3 regions of the Lysinibacillus sp. FSL P2-0066 genome follow, and region 2 is predicted to be linked to each of the others. Evidence: riboswitches for the same ligand, from Rfam matches in the RefSeq annotation. Region 2 holds a riboswitch; each other region holds the start of a gene.
What was found. Region 2 has a riboswitch for cobalamin ahead of MKZ14_RS13540 ((2Fe-2S) ferredoxin domain-containing protein). Riboswitches for the same ligand answer to the same signal wherever they lie in the genome.
Positions count from the first base shown of each region.

Region 1: another riboswitch for cobalamin. It lies ahead of MKZ14_RS02660 (ABC transporter substrate-binding protein); the one in region 2 lies ahead of MKZ14_RS13540 ((2Fe-2S) ferredoxin domain-containing protein).
Region 3: another riboswitch for cobalamin. It lies ahead of nikA (nickel ABC transporter substrate-binding protein); the one in region 2 lies ahead of MKZ14_RS13540 ((2Fe-2S) ferredoxin domain-containing protein).

Region 1 is NZ_CP150202.1:537,397-543,354, reverse strand. It holds gene MKZ14_RS02670 (adenosylcobinamide amidohydrolase) at 1-1,078, opposite strand, end outside; gene MKZ14_RS02665 (iron ABC transporter permease) at 1,075-2,076, opposite strand; gene MKZ14_RS02660 (ABC transporter substrate-binding protein) at 2,073-3,041, opposite strand; cobalamin riboswitch at 3,172-3,355, opposite strand; gene MKZ14_RS02655 (acyl-CoA dehydrogenase family protein) at 3,413-5,080, opposite strand; gene MKZ14_RS02650 (long-chain-fatty-acid--CoA ligase) at 5,082-5,958, opposite strand, start outside.
Region 2 is NZ_CP150202.1:2,706,055-2,712,012, forward strand. It holds gene cobJ (precorrin-3B C(17)-methyltransferase) at 1-969, opposite strand, end outside; gene MKZ14_RS13540 ((2Fe-2S) ferredoxin domain-containing protein) at 974-1,345, opposite strand; cobalamin riboswitch at 1,491-1,673, opposite strand; cobalamin riboswitch at 1,925-2,110, shown strand; gene MKZ14_RS13545 (energy-coupling factor ABC transporter permease) at 2,259-3,005, shown strand; gene MKZ14_RS13550 (energy-coupling factor ABC transporter substrate-binding protein) at 3,008-3,280, shown strand; gene cbiQ (cobalt ECF transporter T component CbiQ) at 3,286-4,059, shown strand; gene MKZ14_RS13560 (ATP-binding cassette domain-containing protein) at 4,056-4,892, shown strand; gene MKZ14_RS13565 (S8 family serine peptidase) at 5,072-5,958, shown strand, end outside.
Region 3 is NZ_CP150202.1:2,261,370-2,267,327, forward strand. It holds gene metE (5-methyltetrahydropteroyltriglutamate--homocysteine S-methyltransferase) at 165-2,462, shown strand; cobalamin riboswitch at 2,601-2,794, shown strand; gene nikA (nickel ABC transporter substrate-binding protein) at 2,943-4,559, shown strand; gene nikB (nickel ABC transporter permease) at 4,631-5,584, shown strand; gene MKZ14_RS11205 (ABC transporter permease subunit) at 5,586-5,958, shown strand, end outside.

The DNA.
Region 1 (5,958 bases), 2.2 Mb from region 2:
CAAAAGGAGCTGAAAATTCATTAATGGCCACTAGAGCTGTTGGTACTGCTGTTAGCATAACAACAGTATTTGTAGGTGAAAAATTTTCCCTTTTTAAAAAATCACTAACTTCGCTTTTTACATCGCTGATAACATAATCACCAAGAACTGAGCGATTTAATAAGCAATTATGCCAGCCAATACCTGGGTTATGAACTGCAGAGGATACGGTCTTCAAAGGAAGCTCTGCTTGAAGTTTGATATATTGCTCGGTTATCGTAAAGTGCTCTTTTGTAATGACAGCGCGCTGCTGGTAGTTAGTAGCTGCCGGCATCATGGTAATTTGTGGTTTTGGTATTTCAGGATGTGCATATGTAGTCACCCGTGCTTGGTAAACTTCTTCAATTTGAGAGGCAATTAATACTTCATGGGGTACCCCCATTGCTCTCACTTGCCCACTCTCCATAAGTAACAATTCATCACAATAAAGCGACGCTAGATTCATATCATGTAGTACCATAACAACCGTTAAACCACATTCCAAAGCTTCCTTCCGAACCATATCTAAAATTTGACGTTGGTGTGCAATATCTAAATGATTAGTTGGTTCATCCAGTAATAGGATTTCTGCAGCTTGAGCTAAGGCCTGTGCTACAAATACCCTTTGTTGTTCACCGCCAGATAAAAATTCCATCGGTGTATGCTCATATCGCTTTACACCTGTTTGAAGCATAGCATGTTGAACAGCCTGCTCATCTTGTGTAGACCAACTTGAGAAAAAGCCTGTTTGATGCGGATAGCGCCCTAGTGAAACTGCCTCTCTCACACTGTTCGAGAAAGCATTTGCATGAAGCTGTGGTAATACAGCCATTTTTTTCGCCAAAGCACGAGCATTATAAGAAAGAATATTTTGTCCATCAATCGAAATGGTTCCAGCAGTAGCAGGTAAAATACCACTCATTACTTTTAATAATGTAGATTTCCCGCTACCATTCGGCCCTAGAATGCCAAGAATTTTCCCCTTTTCAACGGTAAAACTAATGTCCTTGACGATTGGTATATCTTCATAGCCACCTGATAGATGTTCAACAACAATCATGCCCGTACCCCCTTGCTTCTTCGCTGCTTATAAAAAATATAGGAGAAAACAGGTGCTCCAATAAATGCCGTAATTACACCAATTGGTAGCTCTCTTGGCACAATGATTGTTCGTGCTACTAAGTCGCAAATAATAAGTAATGTTGCACCATTAAAAAAAGATAATGGCAATAAGTGGCGATGATCAGAACCCCAAATCATCCTTGTCATATGCGGCACCACTAATCCTACAAAGCCAATTGTGCCAGAAACCGCTACAGCCGCTCCAGTTAACATGGAGCCACCTGCTAATATCAAATATTTACTGCGCTTTACATTAACACCTAAATGTTTTGCTCGCTCTTCACCATACAACAAAACATTTAGTTCTCGTCTTTGCGTCCATAGCATAATTGAACCTACAATCACAAATGGAATGATCATTTGGACATATGGCCAACCACGCATCGAAACAGAACCAAGTAGCCAGCCTATTACCTGACGTAATTCTTCACCAGATAAGGCAATCATTAATGAAATAAGGGAACCTAAAAATGAACTAAAAATAACACCTGTTAATATCAACGTTTCCATTTTCAATGAGCGGTCTACGAGTCTAGCAAAGCTCATAACAACTACCATCGTGATGATAGCACCAATCATACTGAAGGTTGGCAGCGCATACAAACCGACAACAGGTATAGAAATACTAAAAAAGATCGTTAAAACAGCACCAACAGAAGCCCCTGATGAAACCCCTAGTGTATATGGATCTGCTAATGGATTTTTTAATAAACCTTGGAATGCTGCTCCAGCAATAGCTAGAGATGCGCCTACTAGTCCCGCTAATAACACGCGAGGCAAACGAATTTTCCAAAAGATATTGGCGGCTGTTTCATCAACCGCCTTATTCCACAATACTTCTAGTGGAATATGAACTGAGCCTATTGCTACGCCACACCAGATGCTAATAAGAAGAAGCGTACATGTTAGTGTATAGGCTAGTGCTATTTTTTTCACTTAAATACCTCAGGATAGATCGCTTTTGCTAATTCTTCTAGACCTTCTGCTAAACGTGGTCCTTGACGACTTGTTGTGCTTTCATCTACCTGCACAATCGCATTATTTTTCACGGCATTAATCGTATCAAAGCCCGCACGTTTTGGTATCTTCGTTAAAATATCTGGTACATAATGATATGTCACCACGATGACATCTGGGTTTTTCGCGATAATTTGCTCTGCATCAATTTTATACCAATTATCGCCATCTACAGCTACATTCTCTGCATTGAGCATTTCAAGCATTGCATTCATAAATGTGCCATTACCAGCTGTATAAATATCTGGCTCATCCGATGCTTCAACTAACACTTTTTTTGGTTCAACGTCCTTGACTTTAGTCAAAATTCCTTCTACTTTAGCCTTCATATTAGCGACAATTTTTTCTGCCTCTGGTAATTTTCCTGTAGCACGTCCAAGCTGCTCAATTGTCGTATATGTTTCATTAAAGTCTTGTGCATTTTTTACTACAAATACTTTTAAACCTGCCGATTCAAGCTGTGCAATAGCCTCTTCTGAAAGAGACATGCTAGATTCGTGAGAAAAAACGATATCTGGTTTTAAGGCAATAATTTTTTCAATATCGTATTCCATGCCGCCAACCTTATCCTTCTCAGCTGCCTCTGGTGGATAATCGTCGTTGTCAGTAACACCAACTATTTCATCATTTAAACCGAGTCCAAAAAGAATTTCAGTGTTACTTGGAATAAGTGAAACAATTTTCTCCGGAGGTGCTTCGAGTGTAATGTCCTTACCAAGGGCATCTGTTATTGTCATTGGGAATGTTGCTTCATCCACCTGTGCCTTTTCTTGCTGTGTTTGCTGCTCATTAGCTGGCTTGTTATCCTTTGCTTCCTGTCCACAAGCAGCTAGCAAGCCCACTGCTAAAAATGCTGATAATCCTATTTTCCAAAATTTCTTCATGTGAATCCTCCTTGGTTGATCCGTGCGATATTTCTTATTCTAATCAAAATAATACCCCTCATCTTTGAAAGATGAGGGGTCAAAATCGCACCAAAAAACTGATACAAAATCCACCACCCTATCCTCGTAGGTTGTATGTCGTTATAAAGGCAGGTCTCCTGGCTAGTGCTGCTTGCGATTTTTCAAGCCTTCCCGAAATATTCAGTGGCATCATTTGAAAAAACTCACACTTACAGTGGCGGGACCGCATCGGAATTACACCGATTTCCCTTTTCACTTTACTTAAGTAAAGAACCTTTATAATATTCAGTTGATTTCATTATACATGAAAATGAAAGAAGTCGCCTCCATTCAAGACGACTTCCAAGCTATTATACAATTTCAGAAAAGTATTGGACTGTTTTCATTTGAGCACCCATTTCTCTTAATGACCATGTCTGCTCTAAATAAACGTCCGCAAGTTTTTCATATTTCCCACCAAATTTATGTGCCCATTCAACCGCTACAACACTTTCATAAAGATGAGCCATCTTTTTCGCCATATCTTTTGCTTCAAAAGTTTTCGTCGCTTCGTCTAAAGCGCTAAAGAGTTGTAGTTTCGCAGACATATCCTCCAATTTTTCTTTAACGATTTGTACCAATGAGCTGTCAGCTAATTTGTCTAATCGTTCCTTCATCTCATGTACAAACAATTCATGGGCATGGAACTTATCTACCAAACGAATGAGTTCTAAGGCCAAAATATTAGCCGTCCCCTCCCACACCGTCAACACTTGCGCGTCTCTTAATAAGCGTGGCGTTACAAAGTCTTCGATATAGCCATTACCTCCGTGTAATTCAATTGCCTCACTAGCATAATGAACGGCTTGCTCTGCCGTTTCCTTTTTCATAATGGCAATATATAAACGATTCATAATAAGGTCTTGCTGTGTTCCCTGTCCACTCGTCACTTTATCGTATAACTGAATAAGATCAAAAACTGTCGCTACCTCCACGTGCAACTTAGCTGCAAATTTACCTAAAGCATCCTGAATCATAGGGTATTGTGTTAAGGGCTTGCCAAATGCATGTCGATTGGTTACATAATGTTTTGCCTCTAAGAAGCCGCGGCGCATAATACCAATTGAAGCGACTGCATTACAAATTCTTGATAGATTTAGTGCTTCTAGCATGTAATAAATCCCTTTATTTTGCTCTCCTACAACATAGGCAAGTGCACCTTCAAATTCTACCTCACCAGAGGGAACAGCCCGAACCCCTAGTTTATCTTTCAGTCGGCGAATACGTAGATGATTCGCTGTTCCATCTTCTTTGCGCCATGGAACTGCAAACAACGTTAAGCCTTTGGAACCTGCTGGCGCATCTTCTAGTCGCGCCAATACCATCGCTACACCACACATGCCTGCATTGGAGGCAAAGTATTTTTCACCATATAGACGATACGCAGTGCCATCCTTTCTAGCCTCCACCACATTTGCACCAACATCAGAGCCTCCTTGACGTTCTGTTAAAAATGTCGCACCTTCATATAAATCTGTGTCACCTGTTGCACAAACATGTGGTAAAAAACGCTGCTTTACCTCTTCATCCGCATAATGATCTAATAGATAGGCAGTAGCCATCGTCAATGTTACGGGACAGTAAAAACCAGGCTCTGCATGTGATAGCATATAACCTTGCGCAAAGCTATAAACATAATTACCCTTGTGACCTAGCTGCGGAATATCCTTGTGTACATAACCGACAATCCCTGTATTATATGTCTCTTCAATCGTCTTTTTATAGCCATCATTAACCCAAACCTCTGATATCTCTTCACCATAGGCATCATATCTTTGAAGGCGAGGCTCTCCCTGTCGATCTGTATACTTTGCCCTCGTATCAATATCACCTGCACATAGCTCACCAAAATCTGTTAACTCTCGATGTGCATAGGATAAAAACTCTTTATCTAACATCATTTCTAATATTTTTTGAAGCGTTTCATCCTCGGTAAAAAAGTTCGAAGTACGCATTTCTTCTTGTTGTAATACTTTCATGCTATCTCACCTCTTGCCCCTTCAAAGATTGTTTTAATATTTTGCCTGATGCATTGCGTGGTAGCGCTTCCACTTTTTCGAAAATACGTGGTATTTTAAACTTTGCAAGATGTTCTTCTAAATAAGCTTTCAAAGCTTCCTCATCGATGTCTTGTTTAGCAGAATACACCGCCTTTACAGTTTCCCCCCATTGCGGATGTGGTACACCAATTACCGCAGCCTCGAATATCCCTTCAAAGCTCAATAAACAATCTTCAATTTCTTTCGGATAAATGTTGACACCACCCGAAATAATGACATCCTTTTTACGATCAACGATCCAAATAAAACCATCTTCATCCTTGCGAGCTAGATCTCCTGTTTTTAACCAACCGTCAATAAAGGCTTCATTAGTAGCTACTTCATCCTTATAGTAGCCAAGCATGTTGCCCTCACCCAACAAGACAATTTCCCCCACTTCGCCTACATTTACATCTTCTCCACTGTCATTCACAATACGCAACTCTGTACCAAGTGGCGCCCGCTGACCAATACTTCCTGCCTTTGCTTCATGCTCCTTGCCAAATAATAATGAACCACTTGGACCTGCCTCTGTTAATCCATATACACAAGTCAAATTATTTGTGCGGAATGCCTGCTGAATGAATCGAACCTCACTTTGAGATAACGGTGCCCCTCCATAGACCCACCATTTCATAGAAGACAAATCTGCCGAATGGAGTCTTGGCAGCTGTGCCGTTAATAAATAAGCAACAGGTGCACCAAAGAAATGTGTTGTTTTCTCCTTTTCAATGGAATCAATGAATAAATCGGGTGTAAAAGTTGGTGTTAATACATTTGTTGAGCCTACCAATACACCAGCCATTAAAAATAAATGT
Region 2 (5,958 bases):
TTTTACCATTGCAAGTGCCGCTGTAGCCATTTCAAGAGCTGTTTTTTTAGGCTTTGGCGTAGCGGCTATACTGGGTTTATTAAAGCGCCCTGCATTAGGGTCAGCCGTAAAGTCATTTCGCGCTGTTCCCGTCTCTTGGTTCATTGCCCAAGGTTCATTTTCTTCGCGTAAACGTTGATGTGGACGTAATGGCTGTTTCTCTTCACCCAGGGTATATTTACGTTGGTAACCGCGGGGCGTAATCATCTTATTGTCATAGAAAAATGTTGACGAATTCCCGATAATGACAGTTGTCAACATACCAATATCATGTTCTAGCATTTCTGCTAGTGTTGTCATGGTCACTTCTTGACGCTCTCGATAGGCACTTTTCACAAGCCCTACTGGTGTGTCTGGCGAACGATATTCTAAGAGTATTCGTTGAGCCTCGACAATTTGTCTTGTTCGACGTCCACTTTTAGGATTGTATAAAGCAATGACAAAGTCCGCCATTGCAGCTGCCTCGACACGCTTTGCAATTAAATTCCAAGGTGTTAGATGGTCACTCAAACTGATTGTACAAGCATCGTGCATAATAGGTGCACCAAGTATGCTAGCGCATGAATTAATCGCAGAAATCCCAGGAACAATTTCAACTTCAATTCCTGTTGCTTCTGTCCAGCCTAGCTCAATTAACACCTCATAGACTAATCCTGCCATGCCATAGACGCCTGCATCACCACTCGAAATTACTGAGACGATGCTCCCTGCTTCAGCTTGACGAACGGCTTCCTGTGCACGCGACACTTCTTCTGTCATGCCTGTACTAACAATCGATTTTGCACTTACTAAATCTTGAATCAGCTCTACATAGGTTTTATAGCCTATAATCATATCACTTTGTTGTAAAGCCTCTACTGCACGTGTCGTAATATGCTTAAAATCTCCAGGTCCAAAGCCTACTACGAAAATTTTTCCTTTTTGCGCCATGTTGTTACCCCTCTTTCACCTTTTCGATCCCTTTAATGGCAGTTGTTTGAGCAGTACGCTGTAATGTACCTTCACGAAGTGTAAAGACATGTTCGTTGTATAAGGATTCATGATGTAAATCTTGTACTAGTGTTCTAGCATGCTCTGTTGATGGCACACGATACCAGTTTCCTTGAGGATAAGCGATTACCACACAAGCATCCTTGCAGCGTCCATTACAGCGCGTTCTTGTCGTATGTATTTCCTGATCGAGTGCTTGCCGCTGTATCTCATCTCGAATGGCTAAGGTAATTTCCTCCCCATCCTTTTTCATGCAGCTACTGCCATTGCAAATAAAGAGATGTGTTTTCATCCCCTCTAAATTCCAAGTTGTCATCTTCTGTCTCCCCTCATTTGCTTTTTGGAAAAAGAAAAACCTTTACTCTATAACGAAGAGTAAAGGTTTTGTAGAAGCCAAATAAAAACGAATAGAATGAAATACAGGTACCCGCTTTCGCTTCAACTTCTCCCTCCGAAAAGTTTGCATGCACAATCAAATAAGCAGGTTTCCTGACTTAAGCTTCATTTTACTGTCGCACCTTCCCAAGTTTGCACCAGTGGCTTTGCGATTTCATCAGCTATTACAGTAGCGGGGGCTGTATTGGATTTTCACCAATTTCCCTATTATCTCGAGCTATTCGAGCACTTATTGACGTTTTATATGAAATTTTTATTAGAATTTTAAATAGAAAACTGTCTTTATCATATCTTATTATTTTAAAATTTCAATATTTCTTTAAAAATTTATGACAAATTTATCAATTTTGAATGGAACTAGGTATGAAATTTATACAATCTATATAATTTGCGCACAAAATTTTATCAGAATATTCACCGTTGACCTTTAATTTAAAAAATTTCATAAAAGGTATAGCATATTTATGGAAATTCATGTTACACTTTGTCGTGAAATCTCACAATTTGAATGTTTTTCGGTGCAAAGTGCTTGTCATTTTGCTTAAAAGGGAAGCCGGTTTGAGTCCGGCGCGGTCCCGCCACTGTAATAGGGAGCTTTATAGAATATGTCACTGTCCAACGGATGGGAAGACCTATAAAGCATTGAACTAGAGCCAGGAGACCTGCCGAAAAATAAGTGATCGTTTCAACCTACGAGGATAGGTGTGCGGCTTAGCAGATGAGACTGTTATTTGCTTTTTTAGCTATGCACTTTTCCACCTAAGGAGAAGTGCTTTTTTTAATTACGCACGCAATATTCTAAAAATCTATTAATTAGTTAGGAGGAAAGCTTTTTGAAATTATCATGGTGGAAACTTAGTTATTTTTTACTGGCCTTTTTAATCGTGCCAAAACGTGCCTTTGCCATGCATATCATGGAAGGTTTTTTACCAATCGAATGGGCTATTTTTTGGTGGGTGATCTCTATCCCATTTATCATTCTAGGATTGCGTTCTATTCGAAAAACCATTGATGAAAATCCTGAAACCAAAATGCTTTTGGGGCTTTCAGGAGCCTTTGCCTTTGTGCTATCCGCCCTAAAAATCCCTTCAGTTACAGGTAGTTGCTCTCACCCAACTGGTGTAGGACTTGGGACAGTACTCTTTGGCCCTCTAGCAATGAGTGTAATTGGAACAATCGTTTTATTATTTCAATCTTTATTATTAGCTCATGGAGGAATTACAACTTTAGGGGCTAATGCCTTTTCTATGGCTATTGTAGGTCCTTTTATTGCTTACTTTGTCTTTAAAGGAGCACAAAAAGTAGGCTTGTCATTTTCACTAGCCGTTTTCTTTGCAGCCATGCTTGGTGATTTAGGTACATATGTTGTGACTTCTGTACAACTAGCACTAGCCTTCCCTTCTGAGGTTGGAGGCTTTATGGCATCCTTTACAAAGTTTGCAGGTATTTTTGCCTTAACTCAAATTCCTTTAGCCGTGAGTGAAGGCATTTTAACCGTCATTGTGATGAATTTCTTGAAAAAATACAATATTAGCGAATTAAAAACTTTACGTGTTTTCTCAACAAAGGAGGCACATTAAAGATGAAAAAAAATTTATTGCTGTTAGCCATTGTAGTGTTGTTAGCCATTATTCCGTTGTTCATACAAAAAGGTGCTGAATTTGGTGGTGCTGATGGTGAGGCAGAAGCAGCTATTGGTGAAATCAATGCGGAATATGAGCCATGGTTTGAGAGTCTATGGGAGCCACCTAGTGGTGAAATCGAAAGCTTATTATTCGTGCTACAGGCAGCTATAGGAGCTGGCTTTATTGGCTACTTCATCGGCTATATGCGTGGCAAACACAAAGAAGGTTAACCATTATGTTACTCATTGATAAGTATGCCTATCTGAATAAGCTAGCGTCCGTTCATCCGCTAGAAAAAATGATATTTTCACTTGGACTACTTCTCATAACGCTCATTATGAGAGATGAACGACTTTCACTCATTACATTTTTTGTAATGAGTGCTTTTATCATTGTAGGTGCAAAAATTCCGCTTACATACTATTTCAAATTATTATTGCTACCTGGCTTTTTCTTATTAACAAGCCTCGTTTCTATTTTACTTTCCTTTACATCATCAACGAATGCACTCCCTGCCCATATTTGGTCGTTTACCTGGAGCAATTGGACTGTCTTTATCGGGAATGCAAGTATGTTAGCAGCACAACAGCTGTTCTTTATAGTCCTTGGCAGTATTAGTTGTTTATACTTTTTAATTCTAACCACTTCTGTACAAGGAATATGTTATGTGCTAAGACAATGGCGACTCCCCTCTTTATTGGTTGAGCTCGTCGAACTAATCTATCGTTTTATTTTTATGTTTTTAGAAAGCATGCAAAATATACATCTCGCCCAGCAAGCACGTCTTGGCTATCATTCACCGATGCAATGGCTACGCTCTGTCTCCATGCTTATTGTGGCATTATTTGTGGAAATGTTTCAGCGTAGCCGAGAGCTCAACAATGCCATGCAATCACGTGGAGGCGAGGCCGTCTACTGGCAAGAGATGGGCTCTTATAGCAAGAAAAATTGGCTAGGCATGGCAGCTATTTTACTAGTCCTCATCGTATATGGAGGGTATTTTACATGACAGCATTTTATTTTGAACTCAACCAATTATCTTATGCCTATGCGGATGGTACGAAGGCGTTGTCAGATATTACATTAGACATTCCAAAAGGTAAAAAAATCGCCATACTCGGGCATAATGGCGCAGGAAAATCGACTTTATTTCAACATCTTAACGGTATTTTAAAACCTACAGCTGGGACGATTGTATTCGAAGGCAACGATCTGGAATATAGTCGAAAAGCTTTAAAGGCCCTACGCCAAAAAGTCGGCATTGTTTTTCAGAATGCAGATCATCAGCTTTTTTCAGGGACCGTCAAGCAAGATATAGCATTTGGCCCATTGAATCTCGGCTGGTCTACTGAAAAAACGGAAGAAAAAATAGCATGGGCCGTTGCGCAAACCGAAGTGGAAGATTTGCTTGATAAACCCATTCATTTTTTAAGCGTAGGTCAGAAAAAACGTGTAGCAATGGCAGGTGTTTTAGCGATGGAGCCCTCTGTCCTTTTGTTAGATGAACCAACAGCCGGTCTTGATAATTATTATGCTACACAAGTATTACAATACTTAGCCAAATTAGATGATGGTGAGAGAACCATTTTACTAGCAACCCATGACATTCCTCTTGCCTATGAATGGGCCGATCTAATGATTGTGATGGAGGCTGGAAAAATTATTTATAACGGCGATCCAATCACCTTGTTTTATGAAGAAGAATTGTTAAATCGCGCGCACCTTGAACGTCCATGGGTTTTTGAAATGGTCATAGCATTACAAAAAAAGAAGCTCTTGCCCGAAAATATCAAAATACCTCGTTCCAAGCAGGAGTTACAACAATTAATAGAACAACTCTAAAGTCTTTAACAATACCAAGGTCACGAAAAACAGACAGTATTTAACTGTATGGTTTTTCGTTCTACCCACCAAAAGTTAAATGAGGGAAGAAAAATTTCCCTTCATTACGAAACTTTTCTAATCTTTGTCCGTATTAATATAGTCGAGACTTAATTTATAACACCAAGGAGAGATAACAATTGAAAAGTTGGTATAAAAAATCAGTCGCTGTTGTAGCATCTGCTGCACTCATGGTTCCTGCTGCTTCTGCCTTTGCTGAGGCACCCCAGCATAAAGCAAAAAACATGCTGGCAAACAGTGCGAAACAAACAGAGAAGAATGAAGAAAAATGGATGAGTAAGGATACAATTGTTATCAAGCATTCAGGTCTTGATAAAAACGTACATAAAAAAATTGGCTCCAAGGTCATCCGCTCCATTCCTTCATTAGGTTATGATGTTGTACAACTAAATAAAGGCGTATCGATCGAAAAAGCCGTCTCTTACTATTTAAAGCAAAACGGAATATCAAGTGTATCTCCTAGTTACATCTATCATTCCTTTACTAAAGAAGCTGATCCTAAAAAACAAGAGATGTATCATTTAAACCTACTGCAAATGGATAAGGCACTAGAATTAGCAGGCAACCATGATGTCACAGTTGCTGTCATTGATTCTGGTGTAGATTTTAAACACCCCGATCTAAAGTCACAAGTACTCCCACCCTATAATGCAGCAGCACCCGCTAATACTACTTATTCAGGCGATCACGGAACACATGTGGCAGGTATTATCGCCGCAGCAAAAGATAATGGCGTAGGTGGGCACGGGATTAATCCGAATGCAAAGTTACTGCCAATTGATGTATTTAATGGCAATGAAGGTGCTAATGATTTCATCATTGCACAGGGTATTCTTTATGCAATTGAGCAGGGCGTAGACGTCATTAATATGAGTCTAGGAGGCTATGGTGAATCTCCCCTAATGAAGGAAGCCGTTCAGAAAGCGATTGATAGTGGTATTACAATTGTGGCGGCCGCAGGAAATGAATCGACAGATGAATATTCCTTCCCCGCTTCTTTTGAAGG
Region 3 (5,958 bases), 440 kb from region 2:
GTGGAAATAGGTGGTGAAAAGTGACCAAATAGGCACTGTGCGATAACGTTTATGCGAAAGTAGATACTTTTTCGTATTGTTTTAGCATTATTAATTTTAACATGCAGCCATTTTCCTAATAGGAGAATGGCTTTTTATTTTTTCTAAAAAAGGAGCTTAAAAACATGAACTATACAAGTACATTGATCGGTTATCCCTATATAGGGGAGGAACGCGAATGGAAAAAAGCACTAGAAGCATTTTGGCGCAATGAACTTTCTGAGGAGGACTTTGAGGAAAAATTAAAGAAAATCCGTTTATCAAGAATAAACAAGCAGCTGCAACTTGGAATCGATATGGTGACAGTTGGCGACTTTACGTTTTACGATAGAATGTTAGATACAGCTTTGATGTTTGGTTTAGTTCCAAAGCGCTTTAACTGGCAAGGTGGTAAAGTCGATTTTCATACCTACTTCAGTGTAGCAAGAGGAGACAAAACAGCCGTAGCTAGTGAAATGACAAAATGGTTTAATACAAATTATCATTACATTGTTCCAGAGTATGAGGGACAAGCCTTACAACTAACAGAAAATAAAGTGTTAGCCGACTTTTTAGAGGCGAAGGAAACTTTCGGTATCATTGCGAAGCCGACACTAATTGGTCCCTATACATTTTATAAGTTAACGAAAGGCTACAACAAATTAACACAGGTTGAGTACTTATTAGCTTTATTACCACTCTATACGCAGGTATTAAAAGAATTAGTGGATGCAGGTGCCACTTGGATTCAGCTAGAAGAGCCATCCCTCGTCTTAACACTTGATCCAGCAGAGATAAAGCTGGTGAAAGAAATGTATGACCAGTTAGCCACTGCCGTTCCTGAGGCTAAAATAATGCTACAGACTTATTTCGAAGCTTTAAGTGCCTATGAAGCATTAAGTACATTGCCTGTTCAAGGATTCGGTTTGGACTTTGTTCATGGCTATAAAGGAAATATGGCGTCACTTCGTCAATTTGGTTTCCCGCAGGATAAAGTATTAGGAATAGGGGTAGTGAATGGCCGTGATATTTGGCGTTCAAACCTGGCGGAGGTCAATGCGACAATTCAAGCCATTGAACAGCTAAGTCATGCTGCTGAACTATGGATTCAACCATCAAGTAACCTACAGCACGTTCCAATCACAACCTCTCTTGAAAATGATCTTGACCCTGTTTTAAAGCAGTCTCTGGCCTTCGCAGATGAGAAAATCGTAGAAATCACGGGGCTGACTAAATTCAGACGAGATAAAGATGGTTCCTTACAACATAATTTTTCAGAAAGTATGAAGGCGATTGAGGCTCTAAAAAATCATCCAATCCGCCAAAATAAGTTAATTCATCAAGCCGTTCAAACTGTGACAAAGCAAGATTTTGAACGACACAGTAATTTTACGAAGCGACAAACGATCCAACAACAAGCCTTAGGATTACCGCTGTTTCCAACAACTACAATCGGTAGCTTCCCGCAATCAGATGAAGTGAAAAGAAATCGTAATGCGTGGCGAAAGAAACAATTATCGAATGAAGCCTATGAAACATTTTTAGAAGACGAAACAAAGCGCTGGATCACTATACAAGAGGAATTAGATATCGATGTACTTGTTCATGGTGAATTTGAGCGTACAGACATGGTAGAATATTTTGGTGAAAAATTGACTGGCTTTGCCTTTACAGAAAAAGCATGGGTCGTTTCATACGGGTCACGCTGTGTGAAGCCTCCGATCATTTATGGAGATGTTGCGTGGGCCTCACCAATTACCGTAAAAGAATCAGCCTATGCTCAAAGCCTAACAAAGCGATTTGTAAAGGGCATGCTGACAGGGCCAGTAACGATATTAAATTGGTCCTTTGTGCGCGATGATCTTTCCCGTCAAGATGTCGCTTATCAAATTGCATTAGCACTTCGCAAAGAGGTGGAAGCACTAGAAAACGCAGGAATTTCGATTATTCAAGTGGACGAGCCAGCGTTAAGAGAAGGTTTACCGCTTAGAAAGGAAGAATGGGGGGCTTACTTAGATTGGGCTGTCAATTCCTTCAAGCTTGCTACATCTAGTGTCAAAGATGAAACACAAATCCATACACATATGTGTTACTGCGAATTTAATGATTTCATCGAACCGATTAGCGCACTAGATGCAGATGTGATTTCCATTGAAACATCGCGAAGCCATGGGGAACTTATTTCTTCACTACAAGTGCAACCCTATAATAAAGGAATTGGCTTAGGCGTCTATGATATTCATAGCCCTCGTGTACCAAGCGAGGAAGAAATGCTCACTATTATGAAAGATAGTCTACAGGTGCTGGACCGTCATCAATTCTGGGTGAATCCAGATTGTGGCTTAAAAACGAGAAAAGAAGAAGAAACCGTTGCAGCTTTAGCCAATATGGTTGCTGCTACTAAAACGTTGCGTCAAGCTGTACAGCAATCTACATTAAGATAACGAAATGATTTTTTAATCTACTACATCTACTCTCCAATTACGAAGACTAGGGTGAATCCCTAGTCTTTTTATGTTATTTATTATATTCAGAAAATAAAATTGACGTGACCATGCGAGCATGTTATGTTTATTACTAATTTCATAGCAATCATTACAAGTTTGAGTGAAATCGTCTTTCATTCAATTAAAAGGAAAATGGGTGAAATCCCCATGCTGTCCCGCAGCTGTAAATGAGTAGTTTTGTTTCAAATACCACTGAGTGAGTACTTGGGAAGGTGAAGCAAAATGATGATTCATGAGCCAGAATGCCTGCTTGTAAGAAGATTCATTGATGATCTACGAAAGATAGGGAGATGGATGGAGACTTGTTCATCGTGGGTTTTTCTGTCCTTATTCTTTTTTAGAATAAGGTTTTTTTATGCCTTCTCTTCTTCAACAAGTAGATTTATTTGTACTACGAATAGAGATAGGAGACAGAAAATGAGATTGACAAAGTATTTACTTCCTTTCCTGCTTGTCCTGACGTTCAGTTTACTTGCTGGCTGTACAGGCATGGATGAAGAAAAGGAAAAGACCTCAGCAAACCAAACAGATGAAAAAATGATAACGATTGGCTGGCCATTAGATGTAGGTCCATTGAATCCTCATACATATTTACCGAATCAAATGACTGCCCAAGCAATGGTTTATGAATCCTTGGTGGAATACAACGATGATGGTACTGTTACGCCTAAGCTCGCCGAAAGCTGGGACATCTCAGAGGATAAAACTTCGTATACTTTCCATCTAAGAAAAGATGTGAAATATTCAGACGGCACCACATTTAATGCAGATAATGTCATTCGTAACTTTGACGCCGTATTAGCGAATCGAGATATGCATTCTTGGATGGGGATGGTTAACCACATGAAAGAGGTTGTAAAAGTGGATGATTTTACAATTCGTCTGCAATTGGATGAGCCATATTATCCTGTCTTAAACGAACTTGCCTTTGTCAGACCTTTCCGTTTTTTAGGGGATGACGGATTCCCAGATGGTGATATGACGCAAGATTCTATCAAAGCACCGATTGGAACAGGCCCTTGGGTATTAACTGAATACAAAAAGGATGAATATGCATTATTTAGTCGCAATGAAAACTATTGGGGAGAACAACCATTAGTAGAACAAATAAAAGTAAAAATTATCCCAGACTCAGAATCTATTTCATTAGCATTTGAAAACGAAGAATTAGATTTAATTTATGGCCGTGGCATTATTAGTTTAGATAACTATACGTATTTAAAAGACAGTGGCAAATACAAAACTGCTACCTCTGAGCCTTTATCTACGAAAGCACTGCTATTCAATACACAATCTGGTCCATTATCTGAGTTAAAGGTACGTCAAGCCATTCAGTATGCTATTAATAAGGAACAAATGGTCGACAGTATTACACATGGTACGGAAAAAGTAGCGAACACATTGTTCTGGGATGCAATTCCTTATGCCAATATAGATTTAGCACCTATTGTATACAATCCAGAAAAAGCCCAACAATTGCTAGATGAGGCAGGGTGGACATTACCGAAGGGTGAAAAAATTCGTTCAAAAAACGGACAGCCGTTGACTTTAGATTTGATTTACATTGCATCCGATGCGATTCAAAAACCAATGGCAGAATTAATGCAAGGTGAACTCGCAAAAATTGGCGTTCAGTTGAATTTAGAAGGGGCAGATGTAATGGTCGGTCTTCAAAAATTGATGGATGACCAGGTAGATATTAATTTCTGGCGGACCAATGGACCACCTACAGATCCACATAGCTTTGCAAATGAATCAGCTACACCAAATGCTAGTGGTGTGTATGAGGCGAAATTAGGCTTAGCAAACGCCAAAGAAATCGATACGAAAATTCACCAATTATTAGTAGGGACAGATGAAGAGGAACGCGTGCAGCTTTACACAAATATTTTAACGATGTTTCATGACCAGGCACTCTTTTACCCTATTTCTTACGAAACAAATAATGTGATTTATCAACCATCTCTAAAGGATTTTGCCCCACGTGCATCTGAATATGATATACCTTATGCACAAATGGCTAAAGAAAAATAAAAGTGGAGGAGAGAGTGTGTCTAGCAGAGACAGCTCTCTCTTTATCATAGGATTGAGTAGGAAGTGACAGCATGTACGAATCGACATGGATGTTTTGTTTAAAAAGAATTTTAACATTGCCCTTTGTCTTATTAGGCGTTTCCATCCTAACCTTTGTATTTATTCGTTTTGTTCCAGTAGAGCCTGCTGAAGTCATACTACGTTTGGCAAGGGTTGCGCCAACAGAGGAAGCCATTCAGGCATTGCGTGAGGAACTAGGGACAGACAAGTCGTTTCTTCTTCAATATTTGCTATGGGGAAAGGGCGTATTACAGCTAGATTTTGGAACATCTTTTGTTAGTAAATTACCCGTGGCACATGAGCTATTCACGAAATTACCCGCAACCATTGAATTAGCTATTGCTGCGTTTATCCTCATTTTAGGGCTAAGTATTCCATTCGGGGTAATAAGCGCATTGTATAAGCACACCATCATCGATAAAATCATACAATTCTTTTCCATCTTGAGTGTGTCGATTCCAACCTTTTGGTTAGGTTTCCTATTACTCTATTTATTTAGCTTAAAATTAGGACTCTTTCCGACAAACGGGAAGGGCACACCTGCTCATTTAGTTTTACCCGCCTTCGCACTGGCGTTACCAACAATTGGATTATTCGTTCAGTTTATCCGTTCAACCATCCTAGAAGAATTACAACAGCAATATGTTCAATATGCACGGCTAAGAGGATTAAAAAGCTCTGTGATTCTTATCCGTCATGTGTTGCGAAATGCTGCTATTCCCTTGACTCCCTTGCTAGGCATGACCCTTGGCAATCTATTAGGTGGAGCCGTGATTGTGGAGCAGGTTTTTAGCTGGCCAGGACTCGGCAGGTACTTAATAGAATCCATTATGAACAGGGATTATCCAGTTGTACAATGCTATGTATTAATTATTGCGGTTATCTATGTGCTTGCCAATTTATGTACAGATATATTGCATCGTTTATTGGACCCTCATCTAATGATGAAGGGCAGGAGAGATTGATATGAATTTCTTACGAAGAAAAAGTAGCAAGCTAACAGGATTAATCAGTCTATCCCTCCTTGTTATCATTGGCTTGTTAGGGCTATTTGCGCCAATTTTAATGCCACACGATCCTTTAGCTGTCGATATAGCTAAGAAATTTTCAGTTCCGTCTTGGGACTATCCATTAGGTACAGATCATTTAGGACGGTGTATCTTGTCACGCCTCCTTTTAGGTATTCGATATTCATTAGGATCAGCGCTCGTCATTCAGCTAATTGCCATTGTTTTAGCTATCCTACTAGGTGCCTTTGTAGCGTTGAAAAGGGGCTTAATCGATTTCCTTTTTATTCGACTATGTGATAGTTTATTAGCCTTTCCGACACTCGTACTTG